Regions from separate parts of the Gordonia sp. GONU genome, predicted to be linked through region 1. Evidence: predicted binding sites of a transcription regulator. Region 1 holds the regulator's gene; each other region holds the start of a gene.
The links. The regulator LexA, encoded in region 1, represses DNA repair genes until DNA is damaged. The targets are predictions, from matches to a motif close to CGAACANNTGTTCG.
Positions count from the first base shown of each region.

Region 2: NWF34_RS17425 (DUF222 domain-containing protein) is a predicted target of LexA. The motif match lies at 2,553-2,566, and genes of this name have one in related genera.
Region 3: NWF34_RS22660 (alpha-ketoglutarate-dependent dioxygenase AlkB) is a predicted target of LexA. The motif match lies at 2,560-2,573, and genes of this name have one in related genera.
Region 4: NWF34_RS05495 (SAV_6107 family HEPN domain-containing protein) is a predicted target of LexA. The motif match lies at 3,641-3,654, and genes of this name have one in related genera.

Region 1 covers NZ_JANRHB010000001.1:209,237-214,997, forward strand. Annotated here, with positions in the region: gene hrpA (ATP-dependent RNA helicase HrpA) at 1-2,477, shown strand, start outside; gene nrdR (transcriptional regulator NrdR) at 2,451-2,918, opposite strand; gene NWF34_RS00950 (LysM peptidoglycan-binding domain-containing protein) at 3,018-3,584, opposite strand; gene lexA (transcriptional repressor LexA) at 3,821-4,528, shown strand; gene NWF34_RS00960 (phosphoenolpyruvate--protein phosphotransferase) at 4,506-5,761, opposite strand, start outside.
Region 2 covers NZ_JANRHB010000021.1:43,372-49,132, forward strand. Annotated here, with positions in the region: gene NWF34_RS17415 (UDP-glucose/GDP-mannose dehydrogenase family protein) at 1-352, opposite strand, end outside; gene dcd (dCTP deaminase) at 430-1,002, opposite strand; gene NWF34_RS17425 (DUF222 domain-containing protein) at 1,024-2,523, opposite strand; tRNA gene NWF34_RS17430 (tRNA-Gly) at 2,683-2,756, shown strand; gene NWF34_RS17435 (Crp/Fnr family transcriptional regulator) at 3,215-3,919, shown strand; gene NWF34_RS17440 (DUF6448 family protein) at 3,999-4,568, shown strand; gene lepB (signal peptidase I) at 4,568-4,987, shown strand; gene NWF34_RS17450 (NADPH-dependent F420 reductase) at 5,237-5,761, shown strand, end outside.
Region 3 covers NZ_JANRHB010000040.1:21,479-27,239, forward strand. Annotated here, with positions in the region: gene NWF34_RS22650 (SulP family inorganic anion transporter) at 237-1,733, shown strand; gene NWF34_RS22655 (GIY-YIG nuclease family protein) at 2,050-2,355, shown strand; gene NWF34_RS22660 (alpha-ketoglutarate-dependent dioxygenase AlkB) at 2,595-3,224, shown strand; gene NWF34_RS22665 (GMC family oxidoreductase N-terminal domain-containing protein) at 3,449-5,185, opposite strand; gene NWF34_RS22670 (NAD(P)/FAD-dependent oxidoreductase) at 5,182-5,761, opposite strand, start outside.
Region 4 covers NZ_JANRHB010000004.1:74,550-80,310, reverse strand. Annotated here, with positions in the region: gene metF (methylenetetrahydrofolate reductase [NAD(P)H]) at 1-118, shown strand, start outside; gene NWF34_RS05510 (LppM family (lipo)protein) at 150-1,052, opposite strand; gene NWF34_RS05505 (NAD(P)/FAD-dependent oxidoreductase) at 1,115-2,728, opposite strand; gene NWF34_RS05500 (GNAT family N-acetyltransferase) at 2,775-3,446, opposite strand; gene NWF34_RS05495 (SAV_6107 family HEPN domain-containing protein) at 3,768-4,232, shown strand; gene NWF34_RS05490 (DUF3040 domain-containing protein) at 4,410-4,811, shown strand; gene mraZ (division/cell wall cluster transcriptional repressor MraZ) at 5,264-5,704, shown strand.

The DNA of each region.
Region 1 (5,761 bases):
GCGAAGGCGGCCCGCCGCGCCTCACCCCCGTCGGCCGTTCGATGTCGCGGATACCGGTCGACCCGCGGATCGCCCGCATGCTGATCGCGGGTCGCGAACTCGGCTGCCTCGACCACCTGCTGGTCATCGCGTCCGCGATGTCGCTGCCCGATCCGCGCGAACGGCCGGCCGAACATCGCGAGGCGGCCGACGCCTCCCATCGTCGATTCGTCGTGCCGCAGTCGGACTTCCTGTCCTACGTCGAACTGTGGCGATACCTGGACGAACAGCGCAAGGAGTTGTCCGGCAGCAGGTTCCGGCGGATGTGCGAGCGGGAGTTCCTGCACTTCCTGCGCATCCGGGAGTGGCGGGACCTGCACCGTCAGCTCACCGAGATCGTCAAGGATCTCGACTGGCCCGTGCGTCCGGCCGGCGAGGAGTTGCCGCAGGTCGACGCCGATGCCGTCCACCGCGCGATCCTGTCGGGTCTGCTCAGCAACATCGCGGTCCGCAACACCGAGGGTCGTGAATTCACCGGGGCGCGGAACACGACGCTCATGATCTTCCCGGCGTCGCCGCTGGCCAAGAAACCGCCGGCGTTCATCATGGCCGCGGAGGTCCTGGAGACCTCCCGGCTGTTCGCGCACACGGTCGCCGGGATCGATCCGTTGTGGGCGGAGAAACTGGCCGGGGATCTGGTCAAACGCACGCACAGCGAGCCGCACTGGTCGTCGAAACGTGGCGCCGCGATGGCGTACGAGCGGGTCACCCTCTACGGCGTCACCCTCGTCGCCCGTCGCCGCGTCGACTACGGTCCCATCGACCCGGTCGTCTCGCGCGAGCTGTTCATCCGCCATGCCCTCGTCGAGGGAGACTGGCGTACCCAGCACCCGTTCTTCGAACGCAACCGCGCCCTCCTCGAGGCCGCCGCCGACGTCGAGAACCGTAGGCGCGAACGCGGACTCGTGATCACCGAGGATCAGCTCTTCGAGTTCTACGACAACCGGGTCGGCGCCGAGGTCACCTCCGCACGTCACTTCGACACGTGGTGGAAGAAGGCACGGCGCAGCGATCCTGCCCTTCTGGACCTCAAGCCCGAGGATGTCACGGCAACCGCCGAGGCCGCACCGACCGACTATCCGGGTGCGTGGCAGCAGGGCGACACCCGACTCGAGCTCCGCTACCGGTTCGAACCCGGCGCACCCGATGACGGTGTCACCGTGATCATCCCGCGCGCACTGCTGCCCCACGTCCGGTCGGCGGGCTTCGACTGGTCCGTGCCCGGGATGCGGTCGGAACTGGCCACCGCACTGGTGAAATCGCTGCCCAAGAGGTTGCGCAAGTCGATGTCCCCCGCCCAGCGGTTCGCCGACCTGGCGCTGGCCCGTCTCACGCCTCGCAGCGAACCGCTCGCGGTCGGGCTCGCCCGCGAACTCACCACGATCACCCAGATGACGGTCACCGCCGCCGATTTCGACCTCGACCGGATTCCCCTCCATCTGCGGATGCATTTCGCGGTCGCCGACGACGACGGACGGATCACCGCGCGTGCCGACTCGATCGACGAGCTTCAGCGTGCGACGACGCCCGCGGCGTCGAAGACGGTGAAACGCACGCTGTATCGCAGCTGGACCGACGACGGCATCGGCACTCTCGCCGCGCAGCGGACCGTCGACATCGCCGGTCAGCGCCTCACCAGGTACCCGACCGTCGACGCGATCACCGACGACGCCGGACGTACACGCGGGGTGGTCGTGATCGACGCGGTGTCGGAGCAGGCCCGAGATCGCCTGGCGGAGAGGGGGATCGTCGCGCTCCTCGACCTGGCGATCCCGCCACTGCACCGGCGCGTGGCGAGTTCGCTCGGCGCCGCCGGCCGGCTGGCGTTGAGCCAGAGTCCCTATGCGGATCTCGATACATTGCTGGCCGACTGCACACGCCGGGCGATCCGCGACGTCGTCGCCGGCCTTCACGCCGGGACCGCGTCCGCCGTGCGTTCACCCGAGGCGTTCCGCACCCTGACGGAGAAGATCCGTCCACGGATCACCGAGTCGGCTCCGGAGTATTTCTCTCTCGCGGTGGAGTCGCTCGGCTCGGTGGCGCCGGTACGCGCCGCGATCGACCGTCATGCGGGTTCGCTCGCCGCCGACGACGTCGCCGAACAACTCGACAACCTCGTCTTCGACGGATTCGTGGCCGCCACTCCGCGACATCATCTGGAGAACGTGCCGCGCTACCTCGCGGCCGCCGAGGCACGGTTGACGGCACTCCCGGCTTCCGCCGCGCGAGATCAGGCCGGAGTCGCCGTGATCGACCGCGTGACCGAACGGTGGGCGCAGCGGCTGGCCCAGGTACCCGAACACCGGAAAGCGCACGTCAACGACGAGGCGCAGTGGCTCGTCGAGGAGCTGCGGGTCGGATTGTTCGCCGAACGGCTGGGCACCGCGTTCCCGGTGTCGGAGAAGCGGGTCCTACGAACTCTTGACCGACTCGGCTGAAGCGGCCCGGAGGTCGTCGATCTCGCGCTGGAAGTCCTCGAGGGAGTCGAAGGACCGGTACACCGACGCGAAGCGCAGGTAGGCGACCTCGTCGAGGTCCCGCAGCGGCTTCAGGATCGCGAGTCCCACCTCATTGCTGGGGATCTCGGCCGAACCACTGGCGCGGACGGTGTCCTCGACCTGCTGGGCGAGCTGGGCGAGAGCGTCCTCGGCGACGTGGCGCCCCTGGCATGCGCGCCGGACACCTCGCATCACCTTCTCGCGACTGAACGGTTCGGTGACGCCGTTGCGTTTCACCACCGAGAGGACCGCACTCTCCACGGTCGAGAAGCGTCGCCCACACTCCACGCAGGAGCGGCGGCGCCGGATGGCCTGCCCCTCATCAGCGACACGCGAGTCGATGACCTTGGTGTCGTCGTTCTTGCAGAAGGGGCAGCGCATCGTATCCTCACGCAGGTCACGGGACGCTCTGATGCAGCCGCGCCGCATGCCGGGCCGGTGCTCGGCTGGTCCCTGTGGCATCGAGGATACCGCCCGGCCTCAGTGGTACCGGGGGGTGAGGAGCGGCTGGCCGACGCGCAGCCCGCTCGACGCGAGGTCATTCAGCTGGATGATCTCGTCGACGACGGCCTCACGCGGCATCTCGGGGGCGACCCGCGAGGCGATCGTGCTCAGCGAGTCACCCGACCGAACGTGCACGACCTCGGTGCCGACCGCGGCAGGCGTGACCGACGCGGCGTAGTTCTGGCCGACGACCGCGATGACCCACACGGCCAGGGCGAGCGCGACGCCGGCGAGGACAGCGGTCGCCGTGCGGCGACGCCGGCGGATGACGGCCGCGGGAGCCGCCTCGGCGGGACGCCACGCCGGGACCACCGGTCCACGACCGCGCATACCCACCGGCGACGCGCACTGGGTGGACGCGACGCGGCGGACCCGGACCGCCGATTCCGGCACCGGACGGTTGTCGACGGGCCGCCGGGCGTCTCCCCGACGTGTCGGGCGCGGACGCTCCAGGACGTCGCCGCGGACGGGACCGCCGTGCCGGGCGGGGTCGTGCCGGGCGGGGTCGAGGTGGACGGGGTCGATGAGAGTGGCGGTGCGCATGGTGCCCTCCGTGTATCCGGTCGAACGGTGTTCGTGAGTGGGACCGCGTCGTCCCGGTCGAACTGTTCGAATGTCGATCATCCGTTCGATGAACTGATGTTCGATTTGTAGCACGGCACTCCGACAATTGTCTCGCGACACGTCGAACAAATGTTTGATGCGGTCGGCGTTCTCGGCTAGGCTCGTCGAAAGACAAGCGATCTACCAGCACGTTCGGAATCGAGAGGAACCCGATCATGAGCGATGACGGCGGTAAGCGCACCGGAGCGCGGGGCGCCGACGAGCCCGTCACCCCGGCGGACATGGCGGCTGCCGAGGCGTCGCTGACGCCGCGGCAGCGCGGAGTTCTCGAGGTGATCCGCAAATCCGTGCGAGAACGCGGTTACCCGCCGAGCATCCGCGAGATCGGTGACGAGGTGGGTCTCACCTCGACCTCCTCGGTCGCCCATCAGCTGCGGACGCTCGAACGCAAGGGCCTTCTCAAACGTGATGCCAACCGTCCGCGGGCGGTGAACATCGCGCCGAGCGAACCCCCGACGCCGACCTCGCCGACCGGCGGAGCACTGCCCGAACCCACTTTCGTACCGGTGCTCGGCCGGATCGCCGCAGGCGGACCGATCCTCGCCGAGGAAGCCGTCGAGGACGTGTTCCCACTCCCCCGGGAGCTCGTCGGCGAGGGATCGCTGTTCCTGCTGAAGGTCGTCGGCGAGTCGATGATCGACGCCGCGATCTGCGACGGCGACTGGGTCGTCGTCCGCCAGCAGAACGTGGCCGACAACGGCGACATCGTGGCCGCGATGATCGACGGCGAGGCCACGGTCAAGACCTTCAAACGCCAGAAGGGTCATGTCTGGCTGATGCCGCACAACGAGTTGTTCGACCCGATCCCGGGCGACGAGGCCGTCATCCTCGGCAAGGTCGTCACCGTAATGAGGCGAGTCTGACCTCGTCACTGTCGAGTACCGCGGCGACCGCCGCGCGAGCTGCAGCCGGATCGGTGGCGGCCAGCGCGGCCGCCGCCGCGTTTTCGCAGGTTGCCAGGGTGACCGCGCCGAGCCGGGCGCCGACCGCGGGCGCCGCGACGGGAGCGCTCGACAACGAGGTCACCCCGAGTCCGACCAGCACGCAGGCGAGATGCGGATCGGCCGCGGCCTCTCCGCAGACGCCCACCGGTTTGCCCTGATCACGTCCGGCCCGGGCGACCGTTGCGACGAGATGCAGCACGGCCGGCTGCCACGGATCGGTCAGCGATGCGAGCTCGGCGGACATTCGGTCAGCGGCCATCGTGTACTGCGTGAGGTCATTGGTGCCGATCGAGACGAAGTCCACCTCGGCCAGGATCGCCGGGGCCAGGATCGCCGCGGCGGGAACCTCGATCATCACACCGGCGACGAGTCCACGCTCGCGCACCTGCGCGGCGAATGTCGCCGCCTCGGCGGGTGAGGCGATCATCGGGGCCATGACCCACGGCTGCGCGTCGGCCTCCAGCGCCGCCCGGGCGATCGCGTCGAGCTGGCGCGCGCGGATCTCGGGGTGCGCCAAGGCGATTCGATCGCCGCGCACACCGAGTGCCGGGTTGGCCTCGTCGGGATGGGTCACGAAGCGCAGCGGCTTGTCCGAGCCGGCGTCGAGGGTGCGGATGACCACCTTGCGGCCGTCGAAAGCGTCCAGCACCTCGCGATAGATGCCCGCCTGCTCGTCGACCGAAGGCTCCTCGGCGCGCTCGAGGAAGGCCAATTCGGTACGGAACAGTCCGACACCCTCCACCGGGTGATCGGTTGCTGCGCGGGCCGACGACCCGTCGGCGACGTTGGCCAGGATCGCCACCTCCACCCCGTCGCCGGTGCGACCCGGACCCGACCATCCGGCGACGCGAGCGGCGTGACGCCGATACTCCTCGACTCGGGCTCGCGCGGCGGTGTCATCGGGGTCGACGGCGATCTCACCCGTGGTGCCGTCGACGAGGATCGCCGTACCCGCATCGATCCCGACGAGTCCGGACACCGCGACGACGCACGGGATGCCGAGCTGACGGGCGATGATCGCGGTGTGGCTGGTGGGCCCACCCAGTCGCGTCACGAGGGCAATCGTGGTGGTGGGGTCGAGGCCGGCCGTGTCGGCGGGTGCGAGGTCGTCGGCCAGCAGGATCGAGGGCACCTCCGGCGTGGACAACCCGG
Region 2 (5,761 bases), on a different contig from region 1:
TGAGGACGTGCTGGCCGCGAAGTGTGGGAACCAGTGTGTCGACGGCCGCGTGGACGTGGGACAGGTCGGCGCGGTGTCCGCGGTCCTCCTGCGGGGTGCCGACGCCGATGAAGTGGACCGAGGCGTGGTCGGCGGCGATCGAGTGGTCGGTGGTGAATCGAAGCCGTCCGGCGTCGAGGTTGCGGCGAAGGATGTCGGAGAGCCCGGGTTCGAAGAACGGGACGTCACCGGCCTGCAGGCGTTCGACCTTCCGCGGGTCGATGTCGATGCCCACGACGTCGTGTCCGAGCTCGGCCATACAGGCCGCGTGCGTCGCGCCGAGGTATCCGCATCCGATCACCGTGAGCTTCATGGTCGCAACGATTACCCAGGCGGGTGTGCCGTGAACCAACCGCGGCGTTGCGTGTGGTGATCGGTCGGGTGAACTTCTCAGTCGTTCTTGAGGAAGTTCAGGTACGCCTTCGACGGGGTGGGTCCGCGTTGCCCCTGGTACTTCGAGCCGACCTTCGCGCTGCCGTAAGGGTGCTCGGCCGGGCTGGTGAGGCGGATGAGGCACAGCTGGCCGATCTTCATGCCAGGCCACAGCGTGATCGGCAGGTTGGCCACATTGGAGAGTTCCAGGGTGATGTGTCCGGAAAAGCCGGGGTCGATGAAGCCGGCGGTCGAGTGGGTCAGGAGGCCGAGCCGCCCGAGCGAGGACTTTCCTTCGAGGCGTCCGGCGAGGTCGTCGGGCAGGCTGCACACCTCGAGGGTGGAGCCCAGCACGAACTCACCCGGGTGCAGCACGAAGGGCTCACCCTCGGTCGGTTCGACGAGGGTGGTCAGTTCGTCTTGGCGTTGGGCCGGGTCGATGTGGGTGTACCGGGTGTTGTTGAACACGCGGAACAGACTGTCGAGCCGGACGTCGACGCTGGAGGGCTGGACGAGCGCAGGATCGAATGGATCGATGGCGAGGCGCCCGTCAGCGATCTCGGAGCGGATGTCGCGGTCGGAGAGCAGCACGGTGTCGAGGTTATCGAATGGTCAGGGTGGATCTGCGCCGGTGTCCGTCGGCCCAGACGCCTCGTCCTGCCCGTGACCACTCGACCGGCGTCGACGGGCATCGGCTCGCATCCGGTTGAGGACCTCGTCGGTGCGGTTGGCGTGATTGACCTTCGGGGTCTGATCCGGGTGCGACGTCGGCGGGTGCCAGACGACGCGACCTGCGTCGACCCCATCGGTGGCGATCGTGGTGGCCCACTGGTCGTCGCCGGGGCCGACCGCACGGTTGTGCGGTCCGCATGCGGTGGTCATGTTGTCGATGTCGGTGGGGCCGTCGTCGGCTGTCCATTCGGCCACGTGGTGCAGTTCGGAGTCGAAGGACGACCGCGTGCAGCGTGGACACGTGCAGCCGCCATCGCGACCCACCGCGGCGATCCGCTGCGCCCGGGATGCCAGGCGCTTGGCCCGTCCGAGGTAGAGGACCTCACTGGTGTGGTCGCGGAATACCTCGAGGTACTGCTGCGACTCGGCGGCGAGTTCGACGACATCCTTGATCGGGAGTAGCGCCCCCGTCGCGGTGCGCGCGGGAGCCCCGGCCCGGTTGCGGAGCGCCGATTCGGTGATCGTGACGATGACGTGCGGCGGCAGTCCGTGATGGGAACGACCGAGCGCGCCGTCGTCGAGTGCGTACCGGAGCAACGCCGAGAAGGCGTCGTGGTTGCGTTTCGCGGTCGACCGGTTGTCGCGTTCGGCAGCGGCCGCGAGGGCATCGGGATCAGCACTGCCGGGGTCTCCGACGGGTGACTCCGGGTCGTCGGGGTTGTTCATGCCCGGCGCTGCCCACACCGCCAGTACGACGTCGAGCATCGCCCGGGTCTTGGGGTCGAGGTCGGCGGTGAGCTTGGACATCAGCTGTGCGTCCTGAGGGCCGAGGCGCATGCCGCGCATTCGGGCACGGTCGCGGTCGTCGGTCAGGGTTCCGTCGGGATCGAGGTGGGCGAGAATCCGCCCGCCGAGTTCGCGCAGCGAGGACGGGTCGTAGTCGCGGGCGTAATGCGCAAGCGTCGCCTCGGCGGCTTCACGGTCCGCCGGGTCTGCGGCGGCCGGGACCTTCTTCATCACCTCGACGATGACGTCGACGTTCCGCCCCGAGATCTCGCCTTGGGCAACACCTTTGGCGGTCTCCGGGAATCGCGGCTCGAGTGCCTCGCCCTGCATGTCGGGGAACTTGCCGATCGCCCACACGCGGTTGAGTAGCCGGGTGGCCTCTCCGCTGCGGTTGAGCACGCTGGTGACGAAGTTGGTGACGGTCTGGCTGCCGGCTTTCCGGTATGCGGAGCGTTCGTCGATGTCGATGATGTGGGCGGCGAACGACGTGAGCATGCGACGCTCGGCGCGTTCGTGCTCCATCGCGACCTTGAGCAGGTCTGTGTCGGAACAGTCCGTGGACGCCGTCTCGCTGATCTCGTCCAGCAGCGCGTGTAGACGCTCGTACTGGTCGAGAAGAAGTGGCTGTGATGCAGATGGCTCGCCTAAAGCCATGATTTAACCCCCGTCATCATGGCTTTACTCGAAACTATGTTCGATAGTACGGGCGTCCGCGCCGGTGCGCAACCCCGGCTCGGAAAGAATCTTCGCGCCGCTCGCGAAGACCCCGACGCCGGTTTGCTAGGCTTTCGGACGCGAGCCCAGCGCTCGCACGCCGATGTAGTTCAATGGCAGAACATCAGCTTCCCAAGCTGAATACGCGGGTTCGATTCCCGTCATCGGCTCCACCAGCACCGCCTTGGAGCGATGTTTCGCAAGTCTCGGCCGACACCTCAGAGTCGATCACACCGAGCTCCGCGTTGATCCAGTGGTGTTCGGTGTCGTCGGGTTCGCCTCGGCGTGAACGACTCTCAGCACCGGAACCGCCCCTAAGCACAACCTCCAAGACCTGTTCGAATCCTTTGGGCGTCACGTCCACTTCCACTGCCGTCTTCGCCGAGAGCCCGCGCGATCCAGCGCATCGCGGCGAGCTTCACCGCTGCGGGGGTATCGTCGTCGGTGGCGATACCGACGTTCAAGACCGGTACGTCGCCGAAGGCCCAGCACAAACCTGCCGGTAGTGGGCGGGGTTAGCCAGGTGCCCTTGCGAGGGGCGCAGGCGACGCCTCTCTTGCCGGGCGGGAGGCCATCGGGCCATGCACGACACTCCCACGACCGCTCGCACGCGCACCTACACTGAGCTTCGATGAACCGGCCGCACGAGCACCACCACCACGGTGAATCCTGCGTGGCCAGGGTTCCGCTGTTCTCCCGGCTGAGCCACGACCAGCAGGACGAGGTGGCATCGCTGGCACGACCTGTACGCGTGGGCCGCGGCGAGACTTTCGTGTGGGCGGGCCGGGACACCGCCAAGCTGTTCGTGGTGCACGAGGGCCTGGTCAAAGTCGGGCGCACCGCCGAAGACGGGCGTGAGGTCACGCTGCGCCTGCTGGGGCCCGGCGACGTCGAAGGGGAGGTCGGCTTTCTCACCGGTGCCCGGCCGGAGAACGACTACATGGCCCTCGAGAGCTCCACGATGTGCGTGTTCGACCACAGCATGCTGACCGAGCTCGTGCACCGTTACCCGGACATAGGGGTGGCGATGCTCCACTCGCTGGCGACGCGACTACAGGAGACCGAGCGGCGGCTCGCCGCCCGCACCCTCGTCGACGTCAGCGCCCGCATCGCGTCCTACCTCCTTGACCTGCCGGCGACGCGGAGCCTCGACGGAGCGCTGACCGTTCGGCTGCCCGTGTCCAAGAAAGACGTGGCCACCTATCTCGGCACCATCCCCGAGACGCTCAGCCGACGGCTCGCGGCGCTCGAGCGCGAGGGACTGATCGATGTGCGTGGTGCCGAGGTCGACCTGCTGGATCTCGAGGGCCTCGAGCGGCGGTCCGGCGGCTCTTGACCTAGGTCATGGAGCCAGGACGGACACCGGTCTAGTTTGGTGATTGCACCTGGTAGGCAACCAAGGAAAGGAGCCCGCCATGAGCATCAGCACCGCGGTCCACCGGCTTCTCGCGCTGTTCGCACGCGATGCCTCCGCCCACTGCGACACCGAGAACGGCCCAGCCGCCACCGACGGCCGCCGGGCGCTCGAGAGCGGGAACGTCAACATCGCGCTCAAGTGGGTCCAGCCCAGCGACGAGAACGAGATCCGGGCCGCTTTCGACAAGGTCCTGCGTGTCCGTGCCGCCGGCGGGGAGGCCCGCGAGGTGGCCGACCGGTGGTTCCTCGAGACCCTGGTCAGGGTTCACCGGGCGGGCGAGGGCGCCGGCTTCACCGGTCTCAAGCCCGCCGGCGAAGGCGTCACCGCGCAGGTCGCGGCAGCCGACGAGGCGCTGGACCTCGGCAGCATCGAGCCGCTGCGCGGACTCGTCGCCGACGACCGCTGGGACGAGCTCGAGCGCCGGTTCGATCGGGCCATGGCGCTCAAGGGCTTCGACACCGACGACCTGGACGCCGCTCGCGAGTACATGGACGCCTACGTCCGGTACTTCAAGTACGCCGAGGGTCACGAGCACGAGCACGGGCACGCGCACGCCGGGCACCACTGATGTGCCGGCTCACCAGGGTTCGGTCACACTCGATGGCGCCGACCCTGTCGGACGGGCGCTTCGCACTCACCAGGTCGCTCCGGCGATCGACCCCGATTCACCGGGGAGACCTGGTCGTGGTGGACCATGCCGAGACGGGCGGGCGGATCGTCAAGCGCGTGATCGGCCTACCGGGGGAGACCGTGGAGATCGACGGCGGCGCGGTTCGGATCGACGGCGTGCCGCTCGACGAGCCGTACGCCTCGCCCTCTTACTATCGCGGCATTTTTCACGTCCCCGCCGGGCACTACCTCCTGCTGGGCGACAACCGCGATGCTTCCGACGACAGCCGCACGTGGGAGCAGCCCTACGTCGAGCGGGCGGTGCTGACCGACCGACTGGTCGTAGTCCGCAATCCATTCGTCTCCAGGTCCCGCTGAGTCGATCGCGCTCCTCAACCCTCGCCCTTCGACGGTCCGGCGGGTGGCCGTAGGAGGGGCAGCGTCGGAGATGCCTTTATGCCGCGCGAGGCGTCGCCACGAGCCGTGCCTGCTGCACGTCCGCCAGGATGTTGATCCGCCGCTGCAGATAACGCGAGCTCAGAGTTGATACGGTCGTACCAGACGGAATGGTGAGCGTGCCCAGCACAGACGCCGGATGGTGGCTCACGTGACAGGCCACTGGGCTCGATGACATTCCACCACCTACTCCGCACGAAACCCGCGCACCGGGAATGCTCGGACCGCGACCACTGTTGCGCCCAGAGTCAACGACATCGTCGAAGAAGAGGTGCAGCAGTGAACATCGGGATCATCGGAGCGGGATTCATCGGCGGAACACTCACTCGTCGGCTCACCGAACTGGGACATGAGGTACGTGTTTCGAATTCTCGCTCACCCGAGACCCTTTCGGAACTGGCTGCCGAGACCGGCGCCACGGCGGTGTGGGCCGCCGAAGCCGCACACGACGCCGACCTCGTGATCGTGTCCATCCCGCAGAAGAACACCCCTCACCTGGCCGCCGGCATCGTCGACGCACGCAAATCGGGCGCACCGGTCATCGAGACCAACAACTACTACCCGCAGCAGCGCGACGGGAAGATCGAGGCGATCGAGAACGGCACCCCCGAGAGCGTGTGGGTGTCCGAGCAGATCGGTGCGCCCGTCTACAAGGTCTTCAACGGGATCTACTGGAAGCACCTGCTCACGAAGGGG
Region 3 (5,761 bases), on a different contig from region 1:
ACGAATCGATTTAAGCATCGTCGCCGCAACTGTGCTGTGTTCCACTTCACACCCCGTGGCGCGGGTGTTCTCTGTAGGGCAACAGGCCAATCGCGCGGCGAGCGATGCGGCGGCGGAGGGGCGGACCGTCCGACGATGTGAGTGTCGGGTCGCGGACGAGTAGAGTTCCGCGGGTTCACCACCCCGATACAGAGGAGTCCGCGGTGCGGAAGTCCGCGCAGACCGCCCCCGACACGATGTCATCAGCCACCATCTCGCCGGCCGACCACCAGTCCGTCCTGCTGACGCTGCGCTCACCGAGTCGGCTGCGCACCGAGGTCCTCGCCGGACTCGTCGTCGCGCTGGCCCTGATCCCCGAGGCGATCTCGTTCTCGATCATCGCCGGCGTCGACCCGCGGGTCGGCCTGTTCGCGTCGTTCACGATGGCGGTGACCATCGCGATCGTCGGCGGACGACCCGCGATGATCTCGGCCGCGACCGGTGCGGTCGCGCTGGTCGTCGCACCGCTCGTGGAGAGTCACGGCCTGCAGTACCTGATCGCCGCGGTGCTGCTCGGTGGCATCTTCCAGGTCCTGCTGGGTGCGCTCGGGGTCGCCAAGCTGATGCGATTCATCCCGCGCAGTGTGATGGTCGGCTTCGTCAACGCGCTGGCCATCCTCATCTTCTCCGCGCAGGTGCCGCATCTGCTGGGCGTGCCGTGGCTGGTGTACCCGATGGTGGCCGCCGGTATCGCGATCATCGTCCTGTTCCCGCGCCTGACGACGGTGGTGCCCGCGCCGCTGGTCGCCATCGTGCTGCTGACCGCGGTGGCCCTGATCGCGAGCCTGAACGTGCCGAATGTCGGTGACGAGGGCGAACTCCCGGACAGCCTGCCGACGCTGCTGGTGCCCGACGTGCCGTTCACCTGGGAGACCTTCACCGTCATCGCGCCGTACGGTCTGGCGATGGCCGTCGTCGGTCTCCTCGAGTCGCTGATGACCGCGAAACTCGTCGACGACATCACCGACACCCACTCCAACAAGTCCCGCGAAGCCGTCGGGCAGGGAGTCGCCAATACGGTGACCGCCCTCTTCGGTGGCATGGGCGGTTGCGCGATGATCGGCCAGACGATGATCAACGTCAAGGAATCCCGTGCACGCACCCGGATCTCGACGTTCCTGGCCGGCGTTTTCCTGCTGATACTCGTTGTGGGACTGGGTGATGTGGTCGCCAAGATCCCGATGGCCGCGCTCGTCGCCGTGATGATCATGGTGTCGGTCGGCACCTTCGACTGGCACAGCATCAACCCGAAGACGTTGCGCCGCATGCCGAAGTCGGAAACCGTCGTGATGCTGGCGACGGTCGCGGTGACGGTCGCGACGTCGAATCTGGCGTACGGCGTCGTCGTCGGCGTGCTGACCGCGTCGGTGCTGTTCGCCCGTCGCGTCGCGCATATGACGGAGGTGGTCGAGGTCGCCGGACCCGACGCCGACACGCGCGTGTACAAGGTCCGGGGCGAACTGTTCTTCGCCTCGAGCAACGACCTCGTCTACCAGTTCGATTACACCGCCGACGAGTCCCACATCGTCATCGACCTCAGCGACTCGCACGTCTGGGACGCGTCGTCGGTGGCGACCCTCGACGCGATCACCACCAAGTACGAGGCCAAGGGCAAGGACGTCACGATCGTCGGGCTCAACGACGCCAGCGCCGAACGGCACGGCCGGTTGAGCGGGCACCTCGGCGGGGAGTAGCCCGGTGCCGTGCCGGTTCCTACTGCTGGCTGAGCCGGTTCCTCGCGCAGCCGAGGCGCCCCCACTGCTGGCTGAGCCGGTACCGAGCGCAGCGAGGCACCGCGTCGAAGCCACCCCGCAAGCGAGGCGCCCTACTGCTGGATGAGCCGGTTTCTCGCGCAGCCGAGGCGCCCCCACTGCTGGCTGAGCCGGTTCCTCGCGCAGCGAGGCACCGCGTCGAAGCCACCTGCAAGCCGACGTCGAACCCGCTGGGGATCGAGCTACTACCTGTGGATACGACAGTGCCGCAGGCCTCGCCATCGTCCACAGTCGATCCATGTCCGGCTTCGTCTACATCCTCGAGTGCGCCGATGGCAGTCTGTATGTCGGCAGCACGCGCAACGTCGAGCACCGCGTCAACCAGCACATGAGTGGGAAAGGTTCGAGGTACACGCGCTCACGGCTTCCTGTTCGTCTCGTCTATCAAAGAGAGTTCCCGCATATCGGTGAGGCGCATGCGGCCGAACGCCGCTTGCACGGTTGGTCGCGTGCAAAGCGTCGCGCGCTCGTCGAAGGGAGAATGGAATTGCTGCCCGGCCTCGCGATGAAGGGTGGGCAGCTGAGGCTCATGATCGACCCATGAGGGTGGCGGTGCGAGGGCTTCGACGCGGTGCCTCGCTTCGCTCGGTACCGGCTCAGCCGGCGGTGGGGGTCCCGGCTCAGCCGGCAGTGGGGGTGGCGGTGCGGGGGCTTCGACGCGGTGCCTCGCTTCGCTCGGTACCGGCTCAGCCGGCAGTGGGCAGCCGTCAGCCGGCCGACATCGGGGCAGCGATTGAACCCCAATTATCGAACGCGCGTTCGATGCGGGTGTATGGTGGCGACATGTCCATCGGCATCCAGGGCTCGTTGTTCGCCGAGGTCGCCGCAGAACCGGCGCTCGGCGACCTGTCGACTTCGATGACGCGGCGTCCGCTCACCGACGGTGCGTGGGTGGACCTGTGCCCGGGGTGGATCGGCGGGCCGGACGAACTCTTCGACCGCCTCCGCGAGAACGTCCCCTGGCGGGCCGAACGGCGTCAGATGTACGACCGCGTCGTCGACGTCCCGCGGCTGGTCTCGATCTACCAGAAGGACGATCCGTTCCCGGACGGGTTGATCACCGACATGCGTGCGGCCTTGAGCCGCCACTACCGGGACGAGCTGCCCGAGGGGTTCGCGACCGCCGGCATCAGCCTTTACCGCGACGGCAACGACTCGGTCGCCTGGCACGGTGATCGCATCGGCCGGGCGTCCACCCACGACACGATGGTCGCCATCGTCTCCCTGGGAGCCCCGCGGCCACTGATGCTGCGCCCGCGAGGCGGTGGCAAGTCGCTGAAGTTCACCCTGTCGTCGGGCGACCTGCTGGTCATGGGCGGCAGCTGTCAGCGCACCTGGGAACACGCGGTGCCCAAGGTGCGCGGCGTCGGCGCCCGGATCAGCATCCAGCTGCGGCCACCCGGGGTGTGGTGAGCGAGCCAGTCCTGGGCGTCGAGCGGTTGTCGGGCGGTGGCTCGTTTCGACGCGGTGGCTCGCTGGCGCTCGCTACCGGCTCAACGAGCGGGGGCAGTGGCTCGCTGGCGCTCGCTACCGGCTCAACGAGCGTGGTTGGCGTCGAGCGGTTGTCGGGCGGTGGCTCGTTTCGACGCGGTGGCTCGCTGGCGCTCGCTACCGGCTCAACGAGCAGGGTCGCGAGTTCAGCCGGCGTTCGAGATCGGCGTGATCGGCAATCGCAGGGCGGCGGGTGCGTACTCGGGGACCGTGGGACGGACCGGCGGCACCGGGGCGACCGGCTCATACGACGCGCCGAGCTCCGGCCGTGGATCGGCCTCACCGGCGTTGGGCCACATGGCGAGTGCGCGTTCGGCCTGCGCGGTGATCGTCAGCGACGGATTCACGCCCAGGTTCGCCGACACCGTCGAACCGTCGACGATGTGCAGCCCCGGGTGGTTGAACACACGATGGTAGGGGTCGACGACGCCGTCGGCGGCGGACCGTCCGATCGAGCAACCGCCCAGGAAATGCGCGGTCATCGGGATGTTCAGCCAGTCGACGATGGAACCGCCCGCGTCGCCGTCGATCTCGTCGGCCATCTTGCGGACCGCCTCGTGGCCCACGGGGATCCAGGTCGGCGGGGGATCGCCGGCACCCTGCTTGCTGCGCAGCATCGGACCGAAACGGCCTCGGCGGGCGAACAATTCGAGCGAGTTGTCGGCGGTCTGCATCACCAGCGCGATGATCGTGCGTTCCGACCAGCGTCGAACCGACAGGCCGCGGAGCGTCACGAGCGGATGGCGGATCATCTCGACCAGGGCCGCGAGCGGACGCGGCAGACGACTGTCGCCGTCGATGAGCATCGCCTGCAACAATCCGATCAGGTTGCTGCCCTTGCCATAACGCACCGGCTCGATGTGCGTGTGTTCGTTCGGGTGGAACGACGACGTGATCGCCACACCCTCGGTGTAGTCGACCTTCAGGTCGGTGGCGGTCGCGGCCAGGACGGCCTCGGAGTTGGTGCGGACCACCTTGCCCAGACGCGACGACAGCCCGGGAAGGGTTCCGCTCTGCTGCATGTCCAGCAGAAGCTTGTTGGTGCCGTAGGTGCCGGCGGCGAACACGACGTGGTCGGCGGTGAACGACCGGCGACCACGACGCGACCGGCGTCGCCCCGTCCGATGCGCCCCGACCGTGTATCCGCCTTCGGAACGCGGGCGGACGGTGTCGACGGTGGTCAGCGGAATGATCGTCGCTCCCGCCTGTTCGGCGAGATACAGGTAGTTCTTGACCAGGGTGTTCTTTGCGCCGACCGGGCAGCCGGTCATGCAGGCGCCGCAGTCGGTGCAGCCGGTACGGGCCGGGCCGGCACCGCCGAAGTAAGGGTCCTCGACGGTCTTGCCCGGCTCACCGAAGAAGACGCCGACGGGGGTGTGGACGAAGGTGTCGCCGACGCCCATGTCCTCGGCGACCTTGCGGATCACCCGGTCGGCCGGCGTGACCTTCGGGTAGGTGGTCACGCCGAGCATGCGTGACGCCTGGTCGTAGTAGGGGTCGAGTTCGGCGGCCCAGTCGGTGATCCGGCCCCAGTGCGGGTCGTCGAAGAAGGCGGGGAGCGGCCGGTAGAGTGTGTTCGCGTAGTTGAGCGAGCCTCCGCCCACACCCGCGCCGGCCATGACCAGCACGTCGCGCAGGAGATGCATGCGCTGCACGCCGAACATGCCGAGTGCCGGTGCCCACACGTAATCCCGGAGACGCCAACTGGTCTTGGGGAGGTCGGCGTCGGTGAAACGACGACCCGACTCGATGACCGCGACGCGATAACCCTTCTCCGTCAACCGGAGTGCGGCCACCGAACCGCCGAAACCGGAACCGATGACGATGGCGTCGTAGTGGTCGGCGTCATGACGAACGGCGTCACGAACACGGGAGCGCGTCACTGGGCGAGGGTCCTCTCGGGATCGGTGTCGGTTGCGGTGGTCTCAACGGCTTCGGAGACTGCCGGGACGGCGTCGTCGAAGCGGTGGTCGGCGGCCTCGAAGGACGCCATCTGCCGGCGGAAGTCACTGGTGAACTTGGGCCACATCACCGAGTTGCGTCCGGTGGAGTCGAGGTACCAGCTCGAGCAACCACCCGAATTCCACACCGTGCGTTCGAGTTCGGGGTCCAGATCGGCGTTGTAGGAGTCCTGCGCGGCCTGGGTGACCTCGAAGGTCGAGTGTCCGGCCCGGGTGACCTCGGCGATCGTCTTCGACATGTAGTACGCCTGCGGTTCGAGCATCAGCACGATCGAGCTGTGGCCCAGATTGGTGTTGGGGCCGTACAGGAAGAACAGATTCGGGAAGCCATGGACCTCCACGCCGCGGTATGCGCGCGGCGAGCCCTGCCACGTCTCCGCCAGGGTGCGTCCGTCGCGCCCGGTGACGACCTTCGCGATGGGCGGTTCGGTGGGCGTGAACCCGGTGGCGAAGATGACGGTGTCGACCTCGTGCTCGCGGCCCTGGTCGTCGACGGCG
Region 4 (5,761 bases), on a different contig from region 1:
CATCGCCGAGGGCGCACCCTGCCTGCACTTCTGCAGCCTCAACTTCGCCAAGGCGACCAGCGAGGTGCTCGCCCGGCTCGGCGTGGACGTCGACGCCGCGCTGCACGTGCCGGCCTGAGCGTCCCCGCCCGACGTCCGGCCCGGCGGCCCTAGCTGTCCTTGGGCGCAGTCGCCGCAGTTGGGTCGGCGGCTGCCGAGAGTCCCTCGCCGGACAGGGTCGACGGCGCGGTGTTGGTGGAAACCGGTCGTCCCGGCCGTGGGCCGCGGTACCGCTTCGAATAGGCGATCCGCACGATGACCAGCACCGCGATCAGGCAGACGATGGCGACGAACCACGACCAACTGCTCACTGCGGCGGTCGCCGGGTCCGGGTAGGTGGCGTCGGCGCTGAAGTCCGACGGTTCGCCCGGCGCCGGGGTCCAGGTGACCGTCGACTCGCCGACCTGGTCGCCGTTGGTGGCCGTCACCGGCCCGCCGAACGTGACCGTCAGCTGCACGAAGTCGCGGACCGGGGTGAGGTCGGAGAGGTCGGTGTCACCGCGGAAGCGGACGACCTCGCCGCTGCGCTTGGCCGTGAGGTCCATCGTCAGCGAGGTCTCGCCGTACGCATCGGCGATGATGTCGCCGAGCTGCCCGAACTGGCCGGCGGTGAGATCGGTGAAACTCGCGCGGCTGCCGACGCGCGTGACCGCCTCGTCGGGCTTGTCACCGGAGTCCTCGTTGTCGTCTCCCGCGGACCCCGACGGCGCGGCCGATTCCGCGCTCTCGTCCGGCGTCTCCTTGAACTCGGTCACCGAGACCTGCCCCAACATCGATTCGGGGAGATCCAGCTGCGGCGCGCCACGAGGATTGTCCGGCGACGTCGCGACGATGACGCTGCCGGAATACCGGTCACCCACCGTTGTCGATCGCTCGAGACAACCGGCCATCAGCGGGGACAGAAGGAGCGCCACGATCACCACCGCCACCGGCATCAGCCGGCGGCGTCGAGACTGATCGCGGAGGGACTCAGGTGCACCCTGCTCGGGAATCGACGATCGCACGCTGCTCATCGTGCCAGACGCTCAGCCGAACAGACGTCTCCGACGCTCAGCCGAACAAACGTCTCCGACGCTCAACGGAACAAACGCCTCCGACGCAGTGCGGCGTGGCCGGCGATGTATCCACTCGCACCGGTCACCCCGCCACCGGGATGTGTCGACGCTCCTGCCAGGAGGAGACCGTCGGCACCGGGGACACGGTGGCCCGCCAGGTCCGGGGTCGGACGCCACATGAACATCTGATCGATCGACATCTCCACGTGCATGATGTTGCCGCCGATCAGGCCCAGTTCGGATTCGAGGTCCTCCGGGGTCTGCACATGACGATGGGCGATCGACTCCGCGAAACCCGGTGCGTGACGGTCCACCTCGGCGCAGACCGCCGCTGCGGCCTGCGCGCCCAGTGTCGACCAGTCGCCCTCGGCGAGCCGATAAGGATGCCACTGCGCCCACAGGTTGATCGCGTGCCGACCCTCCGGGGCGAGGGTGGGATCGATCGCCGAGAAGCTCATCGCAACGACAGCGGGCCGCGGTGGCACTGCGCCGACCGCCGCTGCCGCATGCGCGCCGACCAGGTGCGCGCGATCGGTGACCAGCAGCCCGAGGGCCGAGTGGACGCCGTGCGCGGGCAGGTCGTCGGGGAGGTCGCGATAGGCGGGCAGTGCCGTCGTACCGAGGCGCACCGCCATCCCGATCCCGCTGCCGACCACGATGTCCCGTCGCCAGCGGTCGAGGGTCCCGGCGTCGAAACCGCCCGCCGCCAACATGTCCAGGGTCGTCAGCACGTGGCAGGCGTTGATCACCGTCGGCGCGCACCGACGTTCGCCGGATGCGGTCTGCACCCGCCAGTGGTTCCCGCACCGGGTGATCGAGACGGCCGGGTCCCCGCACGCGATCCGCCCACCATCGGCCTCGATGCGGTGGACGAGCGCGTCGGTCAGCGCACCGCTGCCACCGATCGCCCGGCCGGGCGGGATGCGGTGCATCAGCGCGGCGAACCCGACCATCGGAGCGCTACCGGGTGCATTCATCGGCGGTCCCGACTGGGCGCCGAACCAGGCGAGTCCCGCCTTGAGCTGTTCGGAGTCGAAATAGCGGTCGAGGAGTGAGTCGCCCGAAGCCATGAGCTCGGCGGTCAGGTTCATCATCGCGCCGCTGCGGCGTCCGATGAGGCCGGTGCGTTCGGTGCTGGCGGTCGAACCGAGACCGCTGAACGCCCGGCCGAACTGCCGCATGGTCGCGGGCCGGTAGAACGCATCCATGACGGCCGCCGACCGCGGCGTCCACGTCTCGACGAACTGTCGGTACGCCGCGGCATCCTTCGCGCCACAGGCCCGTTCGATGGAGGCGCAGGTGGCCTCCAGGTCGGTGCGGAAGACGATCGCCGGTGCGGTCGCGGTCGCCGGGACGAAAGCCCAGGGGTCGCAGTCGACGTAACGCAGTCCGTGCGCGGCGAGGTCGAGGTCGTCGAGGACGGGGGAGTGCCGGATCATCAGGTGCGCCGAGGAACCGCGATCGATCCGATGACCGGGGAATCGCTCGACGGTCGACACGGCGCCGCCGGGGATCTCGTCGCGTTCGAGCACCTCGACGTCCCGTCCGGCCTGCGCAAGATACGCCGCGGCGATCAGGCCGTTGTGGCCGGCGCCGACGATCACCGCGTCGCGCCGCTCGCCGTGCCCGCTCATGCGGGTCCTGTGCCGTGCGCGATCGTTTCCGGGTGTGCCATGTCCTCTATCCTGCGGGTCGTGCTGGACCAGCCGACGGCGGTTGGAGATCCAGGGGGAGCGGACGACCCAGGAATGCGAACGGCCGCGGGTCGCCGGTGAACGTGAAATGCCGGAGCACGTCGGAGAACCCCATCCGCCGGTACAGCGACCACGCGCGGTTCTGCTCGGCCGGGATCTCCGGGGTCGACAGCAGAACGTGGCGTTCGGGCCGGTCGGCGAGTAGGCGTGCGAGCAGCAACTGGCCGATGCCGCGTCCCTGTGCGGTCGGGTGTACGTGCAGTTCGGTCAGCTCGAAGTAGTCGCGGGCGATCATCTCGATCTCCGCGGGCGAGCGCCCGGTCTGCCGCAACCCGAGCCGGAGTTGCTGATTCCACCACTGGCCGGTCGCCCCCGTGTACCCGTAGGCGATGCCCACGAGAACGTCGTCGGGACCTGTGCCGACGGGCGTTCCGACCCGACGCCGGGCGGTCGGCATCGCCTGCGCCTCGTGCGGGGGCAGCGTGGCGACCGCGCCGATCGCGCGCCAGCCCGGCCGGGCGATGTGCTCGCGCCAGAGGGCGGCACGGTGCACCTCGGTCCCACGGGGATATCCCATCGCGGTCACGTAGACGTCGAGCGCGGGCTCCAGCCACACGCGGGAGTCCTGACCACTGAGGTTCACCAGGCGGACGGTCACCGGCGGGTCGTCTTCCGGCTCGCCGTGCGGGCCCGCACCGACCCGGCCAAGCGTTCTCCGACCATCTGGCGTGACTGTCCTCTCGGTGCGGCGGACTCGGCGGAATCGGGTCGCGGGACGCGGTGTTGTAGAAGGGTGCGGGTCGCGGACCCACGCCTTGAAGAGACGCGTGCCGCTAGCTATATTGAACGTGTCGAACGGGTGTTCGATGAATGTGCCTCCGCAAGCTGTTCGCGTTCATCCCGACGACATGACGGTCCGGTGGCGGACGAGGGAAGCGTCTGCCACCGGCCACCGTCGTCCGCGAGTGAGGAGGATGCCATGCCCGGTCGGCCCACATCCCGCCGGTCCGCCCCGGTCGACCCGGTGATGGTCGGACGCGCGCGCGACCTCCTCCAGCGCGCACATCTCCTACTCGACAACGCCGACGGGGTCGAGGACGACGCCGAGCGATTCCGTCAGTTCTATCTTGCCGCGCTCCGTGCCGCCGGAGCCGCGCTCGCGATCGGTGAACCGATCGGTCCCGCTCGCCGTAAGACGTCGAACGCCTGGACCCGGATAGGTGTGGTCGCCCCTGAACTCGCGCCGCTGGCGGCGCGCTTCGCCGCGCTGTCGCCCGTGCGGATGAAGATCGAGTCGGGGATCATCCGAACGCTCGACCCCGACAGTGTCGCCGGCATGCGACTCCTCGTCCTCGACTTCCTTCGTCGGGTCGAAACCCTGGTCATCGCTTACGAGCAAGGCAAATTCGGGACAGAGGACCCCCAAATCGGGCGAACAGCGTGAGGCCGGACACACTTTCGGCGTTCCGTTGTCGTACCGGTATGTGCATCCGGCGCTGCAACAGCGAGTAATGGTGGTCGCGGCAGATTTCACCTCGTATCATGGGAGAATAAGGCGCAGACGCCTCACTGGTCGTGGTTGACCGTCGTCGGCGTCGCGGATCAGGGAGAAGGAGGGTCGGTGCCACTTTCGGAGCACGAGCAACGCATGCTCGAACAGATCGAGAGCGCTCTGTACGCGGAAGACCCCAAGTTTGCGTCCAGTGTCAAGCGTCGTCGGCTGGGCAAGTCGAGTGGCCGTCGTCGCCTACAGGCGGTGGCGATCTTCGTCGTCGGCCTCGTGATGCTCGTCGGCGGTCTCATCGTCAAGATCGACATCGGAGGATTTCCGATCGTCAGCCTCCTGGGTTTCCTGGTGATGTTCGGTGCCGGCCTCTTCGCCCTCTGGGGTGACGACCTCGGCGACTCCGCGACGTCCTCGCCACGCGGGGGAGGCAAGAAACAGTCCGGGTCATCGGGCTCCAAGCGCAAGCTGTCGGAGCGGATGGAAGAACGATTCAACCGTCGGTTCGAGCAGGAGTAGGTTTCCGCCGGCCTGACGGGCACAACTCGTAGAAGAGCCGCGCACCCCACGGGGTGCGCGGCTCTTTTGTCTGTCCTCCCCTCGGCTCTCCCCGCCGTGACCCACTCCCGGCCCCTTCCTCCAACCGGGGTTCCCCACCTTCCCCCACAGGGAGGCCCCACTTTCCCCCACCCGGGCACCCCACCTTGCCCCACCGGCGCGGAGACGCAGGTCGCACGGGTATCTGGCGCCTCATCCAACGCGTCTGTCACACGCCTGACCGACGTCCAGCGGACGCGGATCGCCGTGGACACGCAGGTAGCTCCAAATATTTTGCGTGCCTGAACTGCGAATTTGCTGATCGTGGGAGCTGGTGTGGGCCTCTGGGGTGGAAAGTGGAGGAAAGTGGGGTACTGTGGCATCACTGGGTGAGGCGATCCGGAGCGTGGAACCCAGGGGCAGGAGGTGTCGACATGTCCGTGCGATTTGTCGGCACCTACACGCCGAAATTGGACGACAAGGGGCGACTCACGTTGCCCGCCAAGTTCCGCGACGCACTGGCAGGAGGGGTAGTGGTCACCAAGGGCCAAGACCACAGCTTGTCGGTGTACCGGACCGAAGAGTTCGACGCGATCGCGGCGAGGATCGTCGAGGCGTCACGCAACGACCCTGACCTGCGTGCGTTTCAGCGGACGTTCTTCGCCGGTTCGGAAGAACAGCGACCGGACGGCCAGGGCAGGATCAGCCTGTCCTCCGACCATCGCGTCTACGCGGGACTGTCCAAGGAATGCGTGGTGTTCGGCAGCTTCGATCACCTCGAGATCTGGGATTCGGCCGCATGGGACGAGTACCAGTCGCAGCACGAGGAGAACTTCTCGGCGGCGAACTCGGCCGCGCTGAACGCGGTCTTGTAGCCGAGAGGGGACGAGGCGGAAGCGGTGCACGGGCTTCGGGTGGCACGAGGCCCCGAT